DNA from 2 places in the Paenibacillus sp. NPDC056722 genome. Region 1 is predicted to be linked to the other one. Evidence: riboswitches for the same ligand, from Rfam matches in the RefSeq annotation. Region 1 holds a riboswitch; the other holds the start of a gene.
What was found. A riboswitch is a leader RNA that binds a small molecule or an ion and turns the genes downstream of it on or off. The one in region 1 is predicted to bind cobalamin.
Positions count from the first base shown of each region.

Region 2: linked by a shared signal. The riboswitch ahead of ACFRAM_RS19795 (DUF4430 domain-containing protein) and the one ahead of metE (5-methyltetrahydropteroyltriglutamate--homocysteine S-methyltransferase) in region 1 are both predicted to bind cobalamin.

Region 1 covers NZ_JBHTYV010000003.1:249,999-257,321, reverse strand. The annotation lists gene ACFRAM_RS09760 (ABC transporter ATP-binding protein) at 1-551, shown strand, start outside; gene ACFRAM_RS09755 (FtsX-like permease family protein) at 526-2,481, shown strand; gene ACFRAM_RS09750 (undecaprenyl-diphosphate phosphatase) at 2,483-3,346, shown strand; cobalamin riboswitch at 3,438-3,644, shown strand; gene metE (5-methyltetrahydropteroyltriglutamate--homocysteine S-methyltransferase) at 3,800-6,097, shown strand; gene ACFRAM_RS09740 (hypothetical protein) at 6,443-6,676, shown strand; gene ACFRAM_RS09735 (DUF1540 domain-containing protein) at 6,824-6,976, opposite strand; gene ACFRAM_RS09730 (DUF4349 domain-containing protein) at 7,306-7,323, shown strand, end outside.
Region 2 covers NZ_JBHTYV010000008.1:199,480-206,802, reverse strand. The annotation lists gene ACFRAM_RS19810 (beta-mannanase) at 1-522, shown strand, start outside; gene ACFRAM_RS19805 (TRAFAC clade GTPase domain-containing protein) at 629-1,891, shown strand; gene ACFRAM_RS19800 (GAP1-N2 domain-containing protein) at 1,888-4,932, shown strand; cobalamin riboswitch at 5,101-5,300, shown strand; gene ACFRAM_RS19795 (DUF4430 domain-containing protein) at 5,471-7,323, shown strand, end outside.

The DNA.
Region 1 (7,323 bases):
GCAGACAAGAGAAGGCCTTGTTCCGCCGTCATGAGCTGGGTTTTGTATTCCAACAGTTCAATCTGCTCGACACGCTCACCGTGGAAGAGAACATCATTTTGCCGTTGACACTGGCCGGTGCCTCTGTTCCAGAGATGGAAAGCAGGCTGCTACAGGTGTCAGGAGCGCTTGGCATTGGGCACTTGCTCAAGAAGCGGACGTACGAAATTTCCGGCGGGCAAATGCAGCGGACGGCGATCGCCCGTGCTATGATCCACCGGCCTGCGCTGATTCTGGCCGACGAACCTACAGGCAATCTGGACTCCACAACATCGGGCGAAGTGATGGGTATGCTGGAGCAGATCAATGCTTCGGAGGGAGCGACGGTGCTGATGGCTACACATGATGCCGTGGCTGCGAGCTTTTGTCACAGGGTGATTTTTATCAAAGACGGGCGGTTCCATAGTGAGATGTACAGGGGCAGCAGCCGGGCCGCCTTCTTTCAGAATATCATTGACATGCTGTCGCTTCTGGGAGGCGCGGGCCATGACCTTTCGGCAGTTCGCTTATAGAAATGTAATTCGTAACAAGCGGAAGTATGCCGCCTATTTTGTCAGCAGCTCGTTCTCGGTAATGATCTTCTTTCTGTGCGCCCTGTTTATTTATCACCCGGCTCTGTCCAAGGATCTGATTTTCAGTACTGCAACGCAGACGATGATGGTCGCCGAAGGGTCCATTTTTTTGTTTTGCTCCCTTTTTGTACTGGTATCTGTGAGTTCGTTCCTGCAATCCCGCAAGAAGGAGTTCGGTATTCTACTGATGCATGGGATGACTAGGCGGCAGTTGCATCTGATGGTCTTTTTGGAAAATATGATGATCGGCAGCGCGGCAATTTTCACCGGTACCGGGCTGGGCTTGCTGCTTGGCAAGCTGTTCCTGATGATCGGCTCGGGCTTTCTTGGCATTCATTCGCTTTCCTTTCATCTGCCCTGGCAGGCCCCAGTGCTGACCATTTGCAGCTTTGTGCTGTTGTTTGGTCTGATCTCGCTCTGTACTTTTGCATTAACCGGCCCTGAAGATCCGATGCCGCTGTTCCAAGGGGAAAGCAAGCATGAGGAAGAACCTAAAATCTCTATAGTGCTTGTGCTGCTGTCAGCAGTTTTTCTGATCGCTGGCTACGTTATGGCCGCCACAGTGCGCGCGGCTTTGGTAGATGTCATTATGTTCCCAGTCGTGGTCATTACGGTCGTTGGAACGTATCTGTTCTATACCCAACTGAGCATCTACATTGTGAAGCTGCTGAAGAGAACCCGGCGTTTCTATTGGCATCGGATTAACCTGATCGCACTCTCTGGCCTGTCATCCCGCTGGAGAGAGAATGGACGCATGTTCTTCATTATCACGATTATTTCGGCCGTATCATTCACTTCTGTTGGTGTATTTGCTTCCATTCAGACGTTGACCCGGGAACTGAAGCTTAATTACCCGGCAGCTGTTGGCTATGTGGCAAAGGGGACGGAGGACGCGGCAGAAACAGAGCGGCACCTGGACAGCATTCGCAGGGAGCTCGCAGGCCGTGGCCTGATCTTTGATACACTTAGCATCCCTATTAAATATGCAGAGGTGGAATCGCAGACTGGGCCGGATCGGACGCGGCTGCTGCCCCTGATCTCCTACAGTCTTTATAAGCAGGCGCTGATGAAGGCTGGATTCCGTTCGTCTGAAAGGCCGCTTGAAGGTCATGACGGGCTGGTCATGATCGGCTCTCAGCGGGACCGTAGCCTGACGGGTGAACGAGTCAAGGCTACATATACACTGCGGCAGGGAAACTCAATTCGCGAGACCGGCTACACCGAGGAATTACCGATTGCGAACCATCTGCTCCCGGCGCTGGACGGCGTTGACGGGGGTGACTTTAGCGGCATTGTGGTTAACGATGAGTTGTATGCCGCTATCCGCCCCGTGCAGACTGATAGGTACACGGGATTCTATGTTGCGGATTTGCTGCAAACGGTTGGAATCGCAGCCGATCTTTCGGTCAAGGGCAAGAGGGCATACACTGCTGATTATCCCTATGCCATTGCAGTCAGCGGCACATTGTTTGAGATCCACAAGACTCTGTACAGTACAATGCTGTTCGCTTCTCTGCTTGTGGGCACCGTCTTCTTCATTGCAGCTGGAAGCTTTCTTTACTTCCGTCTGTACATGGATCTGGATTATGATCGTCTGCAATATTCCACCCTGGCCAAGATGGGATTAACGGATCGGGAACTGAACCGGATTGTGACATTCCAGCTAGCCCTGATGTTCTTTGTACCGATCGGACTGGCTATCCTGCATAGCCTATTTGCTTTTATCGCCCTGCAGCGCCTGTTCTACTTATCGATCGTGACCGAGACTGGTGCGGTGCTGGCGGTTTATTTTGTCGCGCAGGTATTGTATTTCTTCTTCATCCGGAGTCGTTACTTGCGCAATCTGAAGAAAAATTTAAGGAGGATTTAACATGGACCTGCTCATGATTATTAAAGCAATTATTCTTGGCATCGTCGAAGGTATAACCGAGTTTGCTCCCGTATCCTCTACTGGTCATATGATTATTGTGGATGATATGTGGCTGCGGTCACAGGCATTTCTGGGCCAACATACGGCAAATACATTTAAAGTAGTTATTCAGCTAGGCTCGATCCTGGCGGTTGTAGTGATTTTCTGGAAAAGATTTATTGATCTGCTGGGCTTGAAGCGGTTCAGCCGCAAAGAAATGCAGCCTGTGCCGGATGGACAGCCACAGTTGCCTGCCGGTGAAGGGCATCTAAAGCTTCGCATGGTGCTGATTGGTCTCATTCCTGCCGGAGTCCTTGGCGTACTGACGGAGAACTACATTGATGACCATCTGTTTTCGACGGCAACTGTATTGATTGGTCTCGTCATCGGTGCGGTATTTATGATTTGTGCCGATCGTTTCGCCCCAAAGAAGGTTCAGACCGAAACGGTCGATCAAGTGACATACAAGCAGGCGCTGGGCGTTGGCCTGATGCAGTGCTTCGCCCTGTGGCCGGGTTTTTCCCGCTCCGGTTCCACCATCTCCGGAGGTGTACTGCTGGGGATGAGCTACCGGGCAGCTGCTGACTTCACGTTCATTATGGCCGTGCCGGTCATGGCCGGAGCTACGCTAATCTCCCTGATCAAGAACTGGCAGTACTTTACGATGGATTCCTTGCCGTTCTTCATCGCTGGCTTCATAAGTGCCTTTGTTTTCGCGCTGATATCGATGCGTTTCTTCCTGAAACTGATCAATCGGGTCAAGCTGATGCCCTTCGCGATCTACCGAATTGTGCTGGCAGCAGTGGTGTATATTATTTTCTTCTAACTGGCTATAAGGATTCCGTATAACTGCTACACTCATAATCTATTGCGGTTTACTTGGTATTCCAGTATGATGACGTTATATTCATTCCCGAAACTGAATAACGGATACAGGTGCCTGCCGGATGCCAAGGCATACCGGATGGCTTAATAGGGAAGTTCGGTGCAAGACCGACGCGGTCCCGCCACTGTAACGGAAGAGTCTTCAGCAACCCTCGTCACTGGCAGCATATGCTGTTCGGGAAGACGGCTGGAGATGTAGACGCCGCAGCCAGGAGACCTGCCTGTTTCGACAGCACAGCTTTACCTACGGAAGATAGGACGGTGTTAGACCAGCTACCAGTATGTATAATACTAGGGCGTCTTTCCCTCTGACTTCTTACAGGGAGAGACGCCTTTTTTGGGTATAAAACATGACGCATATAGATTATTAGTGAGATAAGGGAGGAACCTAGGAATGACGCAAACAGTAAAAGTAAGTAACCTCGGGTACCCGAGAATCGGGAAAAACCGTGAATGGAAAAAGAACCTGGAGACCTTCTGGTCCGGCCAAAAAAATGAAGCTGAATTCCGTTCCGAAATGGAAAGAATCCAGCTTGAGCATTTGCAGACACAAAAAGAAGCCGGTATTGATCTGATTCCGGTCAATGATTTCACATTCTACGACCACGTGCTGGATGCAGCCGTAATGTTCGGAATTGTACCTCCACGGTATGAATACGATGGCGGAGACATCGGACTGGACCTTTACTTCGCAATGGCCCGCGGTAACGCTACAGCTACTGCATGCGAAATGACTAAATGGTTCAACACGAACTATCACTATATCGTTCCAGAGATCGGCAACCAAACGCCGCGTCTGACTGAGAACAAGCCACTTGCGGCTTATCGTTTTGCTAAAGCGCAAGCCGGTATCGAAGGCAAGCCGGTTGTCATCGGCCTTTACACCTTCCTGAAGCTGTCCAAAGGCTTCCAGCCATCTGAAACGGCTGAAATCGCGAAGCGTTTCTTGCCAGTATATGTGCAACTGCTTCAAGAGCTGAAGCAAGAAGGCGTGAAATGGGTACAAGTGGACGAGCCTGCGGTAGTAACCGGGCTTACCAATGAAGATATCAGCCTGCTTGAGACGATTTATGCAGAAATCGCTGCAGCTGTGCCTGGATTGAACATCATCCTGCAAACTTACTTCGAAGCTGCTGAACCGCTTGAAGCACTTCTTAAGCTACCTGTACAAGGTCTGGGTCTGGACTTCGTACACGATGGCGGTACAAACCTCGAATCCATCGAGCGTCTGGGCTGGCCGGAAGACAAGATTCTCGGCGTTGGTATCATCGACGGACGTAACATCTGGCGCTCCGATCTGGATGCTAAGCTGGCTCTGCTGGACAAACTGGCGACTCATGTTAGCTTGGACCGTGTGTTCCTGCAACCATCCTCCAGCTTGCTGCATGTACCGGTAACCGTAGAAGGCGAAGACAAGGTGAAATCCGTAATCAAGAACGCTCTGGCATTCGCGAACGAGAAGCTGGTTGAACTGAAGCTGATCAGCTCTGCACTGGAAAACCGTGATGCTGTTGCTGCCGAGCTGCAAGCTAGCCGCGATGCACTTGCTACCTTCCGTGCCCTGCCTGAGCGCGGCCGTGAAGATATCGCTGCAGAAGTGCGCAAGCTGGCTGAACTTCCTGCAAACCGTAACCTGCCATTCGCAGAGCGTGTGAAAGTACAACAGGAGAAATGGAATCTGCCGTTGCTGCCAACAACAACGATCGGAAGCTTCCCGCAAACACCAGAAGTTCGCCAAGCACGTCTCAAATGGCGCAAAGGGGTATGGAACCAAGAGCGTTATGATCAATATATCCGTGATCAAATCGACGAAGTCATCACTTTCCAAGAGAAGCTCGGACTGGATGTACTCGTACACGGTGAATTCGAACGTACAGACATGGTTGAATTCTTCGGTGAGAAGCTGGCTGGATACTTGTTCACTCGCAACGGCTGGGTGCAATCCTATGGTTCCCGCTGCGTGAAGCCGCCAGTAATCTATGCTGACGTTGCTTTCATCGAGCCAATGACCGTTAAAGAGAGCGTCTATGCACAATCCCGCACCAAGCTTCCGGTAAAAGGCATGCTGACTGGACCGGTAACGATCCTGAACTGGTCGTTCGTCCGCGATGACTTGAGCCGTGAAGAAGTAGCGAACCAAATCGCAATTGCACTGCGTCATGAAGTGAAGGCGTTGGAAGACGCTGGAGTTGAGATGATCCAAGTGGATGAGCCAGCGATCCGTGAAGGTCTGCCGCTGAAGCCAGAAGACCGTCAGCACTACCTGGATTGGTCGGTTAAAGCGTTCCGTATCTCCACTTACGATGTCAAAGACACAACTCAAATTCATACGCATATGTGCTATAGCGAGTTCAACAACATGATCGATTCCATTTCCGATATGGATGCTGACGTTATCTCCATTGAGACTTCCCGTAGCCATGGCGAACTGATCGTGAGCTTTGAGGAGCAAGACTACGATAAAGGCATCGGCCTTGGCGTATACGACATCCACAGCCCGCGTGTCCCAGCTGTAGAGGAAATGACAGTCAACATCGACCGCGCTCTGCGTGTACTGGAACCAGAATTGTTCTGGATCAACCCAGACTGCGGACTCAAGACCCGCGGATGGGCAGAAACCGAAAGCGCCCTGCGCAACATGGTTGAGGCCGCTGCGATCGCAAGAGCCAAGACTAGCCCAAGCAAAGTGTAAATACCGCGCTGTAAGCTATGAAATAGCAGCGGAAAAAGATAACCAGCAGATCTCCCTTCGTGGGGGGCCTGCTGGTTTTTTGTTATTGGGCACTAGAATTGGCCCGGTTCACTCAGGCCACTTTAGCTGACTTGAGTTAGGCTAAACAGGAAGTGAGCAAGAGCATACAAAAGGAGAGCAAGAGCTTAGGAAAGAGGGTGAAGCGCATATAGCAGGGGGCAAGGGCGTGGGAGGGTGAGTAAGAACATATAGTAGGTGAGCGTAGGGGAAAGATGAGTAAGAACATACAGTAGGCGAGCGTAGGGAAGGAGAGTATGGGCACAGCAGGGAGAATAAGAGCATGGAGTGGGCGAGGAACAGTTACAATCGAGTGGCGAACGAGAGGATGTGTCAGGTGAGCAGGAGCAAGCAGCAGATAAGCGAGAGAATGCGTCAGGTGAGCAGGGGCAAGCAGCAGATAAGCGAGAGATTGCGTCAGGTGAGCAGAAGCAAGCAGTAGATAAGCAAGTGCCTACTGCATGCAAACAAGATCATGCTGTAGACAAGCAAGAGCATACAGCAGTAAGCAAGGTTGTGTAGACTGCAAAGGGTGTGTCCACGTCTTCTGGCGTTTAGGACAACTTCTTTATTGTATACTTTTTTTAGCGATACACTTGATAATAATTCTCATTCTTGATAGAATAAATGAGAAAAGAAGGAACCGTGGAGGGTTCCTTCCGGGTAGGCTTACTTGCTCTCGAATGTTTTACAATCTGTTTCTTCCGCACGTGTTGGCTCCTTGGAGCTGTGGAAAGCAACAAAGATGGAATCAGCCTGACATTTGTTCTCCTCTGCCCAGTGGGTGCAGGAGTTGACTTCACAGATTACGTCTTTTGCCATAAGGGTTCACCTCCCCTTTAGTAAAATGACTGCATCGTTAAATGGAATGCACTGCTCGGCAAGGTGGAGCTTGTCCGAACAGAACCATGCCCTCATCCTAATTGGATGTTAGGGTTTTTGGTGTTATTTGTCTGTTAAGACACCGTAATTGTACCAAACAAAGTGACTGTTCGCAAACAGAAGCATCCTGATCAGGATACTTCTGTTTTTTGTTTTTTTACTAGGATTCTTTATCACTTTATGCAAAACTTTTAATAACATGCAACCTTCCAGCTTCTGGAATCGTCTGGGTAGAAAGAAGTATTCTACTAAATTATGGGGGTATGGCGATGCGAAAATGGGGGCTG
Region 2 (7,323 bases), on a different contig from region 1:
TGCATTCATAAAGGCCCTGCAGATGAGCCTGTGGCCAGAGACATTCCGCCCAGCGGAATGAAGCTCTATACACGTGAAGAATACAAGTCAAACAACGGTTATCGTGACCGGCTTGATGATATCGGATTGGTCGCGTACACCGTCTACGTCCGTCATACGGAGAACGGCGGGACTGTGCTGGTGCAGCAGCGGGACGAAGCCAACCGCGTGCTTGTCAGTGCGGGCAAGGCACGGATCTATTACTCTATTGTTCAGAAAAAAGGGTTGTTCGCCAAACAAAAGACCGTACATATGTCGATTACGGCAGAAGTCCCGGTAGCGAGAGATGTACTATGTTATGTTAAGAAACGCGGCGGCCCTCCTGCGGGCAAGGAGGATGGCATCCGGTTTCCGTTCGTCCAGGATTTTGCACCCGGACGTAACCAGCTTCCGCCGATTGAGATCGGCAAGGATGATTTTGTACGCATCTTTTTCACCGATGGACGGAAGTATGGGCTTGTCTATGAACTGGTGCCGGAGTAAGGCGCTCTGCGTCAGGAACAAGGGGATTTACAACACTTCACGCAGTCCAGGTGACCAGTGTGAACGAAACGGGCTTTACTGCGTAAAGCTTTAAGGAGGATAAAAGATGTCTTTTTTTAGCCGCTTTATGAAAAAGAATCAGTCGCAGCCGCGGCCGCTCTATTACGATATCGTATGTCCCTTCTGCTTCACCAAGTTTGCGCCGGAGGACGTGGTCTTTCGGGCTATGCATAGCCGGGAGGACGATGAGAATTACGCGCTTGGCGAGGATGATGCGCTGAATAAATACCGTGAACGCTTTGGACTGGACACCGTGGACGACATCGAGGCTATTATTCGTCCGGCCGATATCCCAGAGGAGTATCATCATTACACAGATAATGTACTTACCGGTCTGACGGACCGTTATGGGGTACTTACACGCAGACGGCTATGCCCGTCCTGCCATAATGAGCTTCCGGTCACAGCAGGCAAGGTGCCAAGCAATATCATCTCTATTATCGGCGCTTCCCAAGTAGGGAAGTCGGTGTACATGACGGCATTGATTCATACGCTCCAGCACACCACTGCCGGGCATTTTGATGCTGCCTGTATGCCGCTGAATGCCGAGATCAGCCGCAAGTTCCGTACGCTCTATGAAGAGCCGCTGTTTGAACGCGGGGATCTGCTGGCTTCGACACAGAAGGAAAAGATGCAGGAGCCATTCATCTTCCAGTTTGTCTTCAAGGATGAGAACAAACCGCCGCTGACGCTGGTCTTCTTCGATGTCGCGGGTGAAGGTATGGTCGACCAGGATTATCTGGGTCTGCATGGCCAGCATATCAAGAATTCTGCGGGTATCCTGTTTATGGTTGATCCGCTGCAAATTCGATCGGTACGCGAGAAGATCCGCATCAACATAGGCGACCGTCCGGGCGAATGGGTCTCGCAATATGATGAGCCACGCGATGTTGTTCTGACCATGTTCGGCGATTTTATTGCTTATCAGGAGAAGAGCAAGACGGACATTCCTACCGCAATCGTTCTGGCGAAGAGCGACATGCTGCATTCCTTAAAAGATGAAGATGGCGATTACATCAAGTCGAACAGTAACGTATTCAATAACTATGTGCACCGCAAAACGCTGAATCTGGACGAATTCCATAACATCGACGGGGAAATTCGCCGGTTTATTGGCAAGGTGGACCGTCCGTTCAAGGATACGATGGATGTGTATTTCTCCAACACTGCTTATTTTGCCGTATCCGCACTCGGCAGCAATCCCGTAAATCAGAAGATTGAAGGGGTGGTCAGCCCGATTCGGGTGGACGAGCCGTTCATCTGGCTGCTCCACAAGCTGAATTACATTGAGGGGAGCGACGGCCCGTGAAGAATCATTCAGGGGCGATGATCACTCAGCAGATGTACACCCGGGAGCGGCGCGGGATTTTTCGCTCCACAGAAGGGTTCGATACGGTAGCGAAGTCGGAGGGGCTGGACGGCGGCTTTGTCAAAAAAATTCTTCATCCCTTCTGTCTCTATGATGCTCCAGCGGAGCTGACGGCGCGCGGGGAGAAGGACGAGGCGTCCTACCCTTCAGCGCTGCACCTGTTCCATACAGAGAACGGGGAGACCGTCATCGGGAACAGCCGCTATCAGTCGGCCGATTTCACGGGTCAGCGGAGCGCTTTTTTCGCCCATAACTTTGTTGTTCCTGCTGCTCGTGCAGAAGAGATTGTGGAGCATTATGGGGATTGGCTGCATGCGGATTTTGCGGAGAGCTACACAGGTGAACTTGGTGGTACGTTGCCAGAGCTGTCTTCTATCCCGGTGGCGGGCAGAACTCAGGTTGACCCTGGGACAGTGCTGTCTTCCTTGAATATTGGGGAGAGCTTGTTCAAGTCACTGCTGCAGGCGGTAATGACTTCCGTGGCCGGCAAGAAGAAGATCTATATAGCGCTGGATGTGCCTATTGGAGAGTTGTCGGGACGGGCAGCAGAGCTGACCGAGGTTATTTTCGGCGCACTACCCCATGAGTTCCGTCGCAGACTGGGTGTTATTACGTATGCCAATGAGCCGAAGAGCCGCAAATATATTCATTTGACCTTTGTAGAAAAAGGTTCACTTCGTCCCGGCGATCGCAATGTGGAGAAGGATTTTACGTTCGATCTGGTCTCTGGGCGCAGTACTAATGCTGAATTCGGGGATTCGCGGCAGCAGTACGCCGATCTGGCCTGGAAGATTACGAGCAGCGGCGGCAGCATGAATGATTTCGGTCATTTTGCCGACCGGATGCTGGACGGGGAAAACTTGGAACGCAAGCTATCGCTCGGGCTCTATAATGAACTGGCTGTATTTTACGAGATTGAACAAGGTAATGAAAGCTTGTATGAACAGAACAAGTACGCGGTTCTTGGCGGCTTGCTGGATTACCTCAAAGGGCCTGGCGCGCTGGAGTCACGAGTCCGGTTGAACGATATTTTTCTGGAACGATTTGACCGGGAATTTGATCAGATCAGACAAGGAGGTCTCCTGATCCCTGCGTTGATGGAGAGCTTCAAGGCTTACTATGTGCTGCCGGGACATAATTACAGGGGCCGTATCGTCGATTATTTCATTAACGGGATGCTGAACAACAGCAACCAAGGACGAGAGGACGACCTAAAGGCAGCGTATGCCATTATCGAGAGTGAAGAAGAACTGAGTGCGGCCTTTTTCAAAAAAGTGCTGGGTCAGCCGATCTTCCGCCGGAAGCTTTTGGAGCCGTATTTGGAGAACCGTCTGGCTGCCGCCGCATCAGCAGCGGATATTGCTGGCTTTGTACTCTATTGGGGACGCACGCTGCCTGAGGTGCTTCAGCAGACCTTTATTGAGGACAAGACAAAGGATTATTTATTGGAAAAGCTTCAGCGTGAAGCCAATCCTGTTGCCGCTGCAGCCGGGATTCATGAGCGTGTGGAGAAAGCTGAGAAGGACCGGCGGCGCAGCGGTGGTATCCAGCCTGAAGCGCTTGAACTTCTGCGCGGATTGGCTGCGGCCGCTGACCGTTTTGTGCTGAACCGTCTGTCTCTGGCAGAACTAACGAAGGAGCAGCTGCTGGATATTGCTTTCCTGCGTTATCCCAAGGGGGCTGCCAAATGGTATCCGCCGCTGGATCAAATCAGCAAGCAGAAGGAGAACGCCCTGCGGGCTGCCTACCGCTGGTTCGGGGAAGAGAAGCCGGATGAGGGAATCTTCGCCGGACTGACTCCGAAGGAGCTGGATGATGTGCAGCTTCTTGGACGGCGCTGGCTGAAGGAGTCAAGGTCCGCTGAACCTTTCGACCGGCTGCCGCTGGGCTTTTATTATAGCAGTCACCGTGAGGGCGGACCGCTGGATTACGAAGCGCTGCTGGAAATGGTTAACGAGAAGGCAGGTTCGGATAAAGAAACCGTCTACCGCTTCCTGGCTTGGACACAAGGCAATCCATTGTTTGTAGTCTCGAACAAGAAGCTGCAGCCGGGGTACCGCCGGGCCATTCTGAAATATTTCAATAGCTATGACCGGGAAGCTTTCAAGAATCGCGAATTCCGCAAAACCTATCTTGCAGCCGCACGACCTGCTCTGCAAACTGTATATGATGAAGCCCGCTCCCAATTGGCTTCACCGCTGGCGCGGTGGGTCAGCCGCAGCCGATTTCAAATCCTGATCTCGGGGCTCGCAATCGGAATTGTCCTGGTTATTGCAATTATAGCGTTTAGCATGCTGCGGCCCGACGGGAAAGAGAGCACGCTGCCGGAGGCCAGTCCGCAGCCAAGTCCCAACCAAACGGCTGGTACCGGTCTGCCGCCGGTCATGGCCTATCTGCTGGCACCTGACGGAGAGCAGGTGGAGGGTAGCAAGCTGCAGTTTATTTTCCCTACTGCTGCTGATTGCGATAGTTTCAAGCCGGCTGAGATTAGTGTGCTCAATACCGATGAAACCAAGACTACGTATAAAGTAACAGCTACGACCAGTACGTGCGCATTACCATCATCGGATCTAGGAGATTCTTCCGAAGAAGAGAATTCTGATGGGGGCAATGTAGCCGGAAACGCTGCTGGAACGGCAACGGATGCTCCTCCGCATTCATCTGCCAATGCCAAGGATGCAGTGACTGATCAAGCTAATAATGCTGTGAATCAGAAAGATCAGGCATCTTCAACGATTGATCCTGCTGCTTCACCTTCGCCTGCGCCAGAGGATGGACAGATAGATCAGAAAGAGGGCCCATATCAGGTAACCCTTGAGCTAGAGTCTGGGGCTGTGCTGGTGCCGGGCGACACAATTGAGGCTGGGGGCTATAAGTTGAAGTTGTCTGAGAAGGCTCCGGTACAAAGTTCTGATGAGTCTCCGGCAAAGGACGACACAAGCCCTGATCCAACGGCTACAGCAAAACCGAAAAAGAAATAATAATTGCTACTCCTGAACAGCTGCAGAGTTATGACTTGGACAAGTTATGGCTCTGCAGCATTCAGGAGCTTTTTCGCTGTGAAAATGGGCCAATACCGATTCCGGCAGTTTTTCTATGGACATACCGGGGGATTATAGCTATCATTAGGAATATTAAAATTTAATAGTAGTATACTTAATGGAGAAGGTGCAGACTCAGATGGTCTGGGTTTGCTTAAAAGGGAAGTCCGGTTCAAAATCCGGCGCGGTCCCGCCACTGTAGATGCGGAGCGACTTTTCAAAGGCCACTGTTCCTATAAAGGAGTCGGGAAGGCGGAAAGAAGCGATGAGGCATGAGCCAGGAAACCTGCCTTTTTCAAGGTGTTCCCATGCCTTCGGGGGGTGAGGCCGGGAACCAGTTGCAGATGGATGTGCTCCGGGAAAGAAATTCCCGTACGTCTGCCCTCAAGCCAAGTTTGTTCTGACCGCCCTTTATGTAGGGCGGTTTTTATGTTGTTTGTTTTCCAGCATAAACCAAAATTATAAAGAAAAGAGGTTCATGATGAAAAGAATGTTATCATCCCGGGCGCTTGCGCTTGGACTGGCGTTAGTGCTGGTCATCTCCATTCTTGGCTCTTCGCTGATACCAGCAGGACAAGCCTTCGCCGAAGCACAGCAAAGCCTTACTGATCAAGGAGCTACAGAAACTAGCGTGACAGACGCCACCTACGGCGCAGCGACGTTTACTGCTGCTGCACAAGAACAAGAAACCGTAGATGTTCAACAGGCGATTACAGACGCTATAAAGTATGTTCAGACTAAAGGAGTTACAACGGATTGGATCGCAATTAGCTATGGGCGTCTCGGGTTAAAGATACCGGATAGTTATACTGCGAGTCTTGAGAAGAGCGTGAAGAGTGCTATGACTGCTTCTTCCCCTCCTTATGTAACTACGTATGCCCGGTTGGCTCTTGCTGTTACGGCAATCGGTCGTGATGCAACCAACTTCGGCGGCTATAATCTTATTGAGCCGATTTATAATAGCAAGGACGTAGCGGCTCAAGGTATAAATGGCCCTATATATGCATTGCTAGCTATAACAGCCGGACAATATAATGTGCCTGACGATGCAGTCTGGAGCAAGGAACGGATTGCGAATAATCTCATCTCGAAACAAGATCCGTCGGGTGTATTCTCGGCTTTTGGTTCCAATGCAGATATAACGGGGATGGCGTTACAGTCTCTCTACACTTACAATGGCTTTCCTGAAGTAGAGACCGCAGGCCAGCGTGCCGTAGATTGGCTGTCCAAGAATCAGAACAAGGACGGCGGCTATGACAGCCGTTGGGGTGTGAGCAGTGAGGCTAACTCACAGGCTATTCTTGGCTTGACTACTGCTGGTATTGACCCGACAGGGCCGGAGTTCACTAAGGGACAAAATAACCTTATCACCAACCTGTTAGCTTACCAAATGCCTGATGGCGGTTTCCGTCATGCTATGTCTGGAAAATCTGATAACCTTGCTACTGAACAGGCACTGCAAGCACTTATCTCGTATCAGTTATTCCTTAAAGGGGAGAAGTTCTATAGCTTAAAGCAACCGGCTTCTCAGAAACCAGCCGTTCAGGCTTCAATTAGAATTGAAGGCCCTGAAGGAACGATTGCGCAGGGGAATGTAGAAGCGCCGACGGCCCTAAAGGCTCTGGAGGAAATTTCTAAAAAAAATAATATCCCGCTAAATATAGAGGATACTGCTTACGGTAAGTATGTTGCTGGTATAAATGGTATTGAACAAGGCTTGTACGGCAAGTCGGATGGCTGGATGTTTGCTGTCCAAAAAGATGGCTATTGGGAAATGCCAGATGTAGGTGCGGGGGATTATGTTCTTGACCCGGGACAACAAGTTGTATTTTATTATGGCGACTTCTCTAACACTAGCCTTATTAATCACGTAAATGTCTTGCCAGATTTACCGGCTCCGGGAGAAGCTTTTACGATTCAAGTCTACAAAGATGTTACGAATTGGGTTGACAATCAGCCTCAGACTAGTAACGTACCTGCCCAAGGGGTAAAGGTAGTCATTGGAGCGAACTCAGTAACTACGGACAGTGACGGTAAGGCCGTTTTTGCTGGTCTGCCCGCAGGCACTTACAACATTGAGGTTACGGGTTATAGTCAAGATTCGGCACCAACTGTGTTACGTACACTTTCAACGTTCAGCGTAACGGCAGAATCTCATTCTGCTATAACTATTGAAGGTCCGGAAGGTTCTGTAGCATCTGGAACTGTAGATGCAACAAGTCCACTTCAGGCCCTAAGAAAACTGTCTCAATCTAACAATATTCCTCTAGAAGTGACGGGGAGCGCTTGGGGCGAATATGTCTCTGCCATTAACAAAATAGAAGCAGGGAA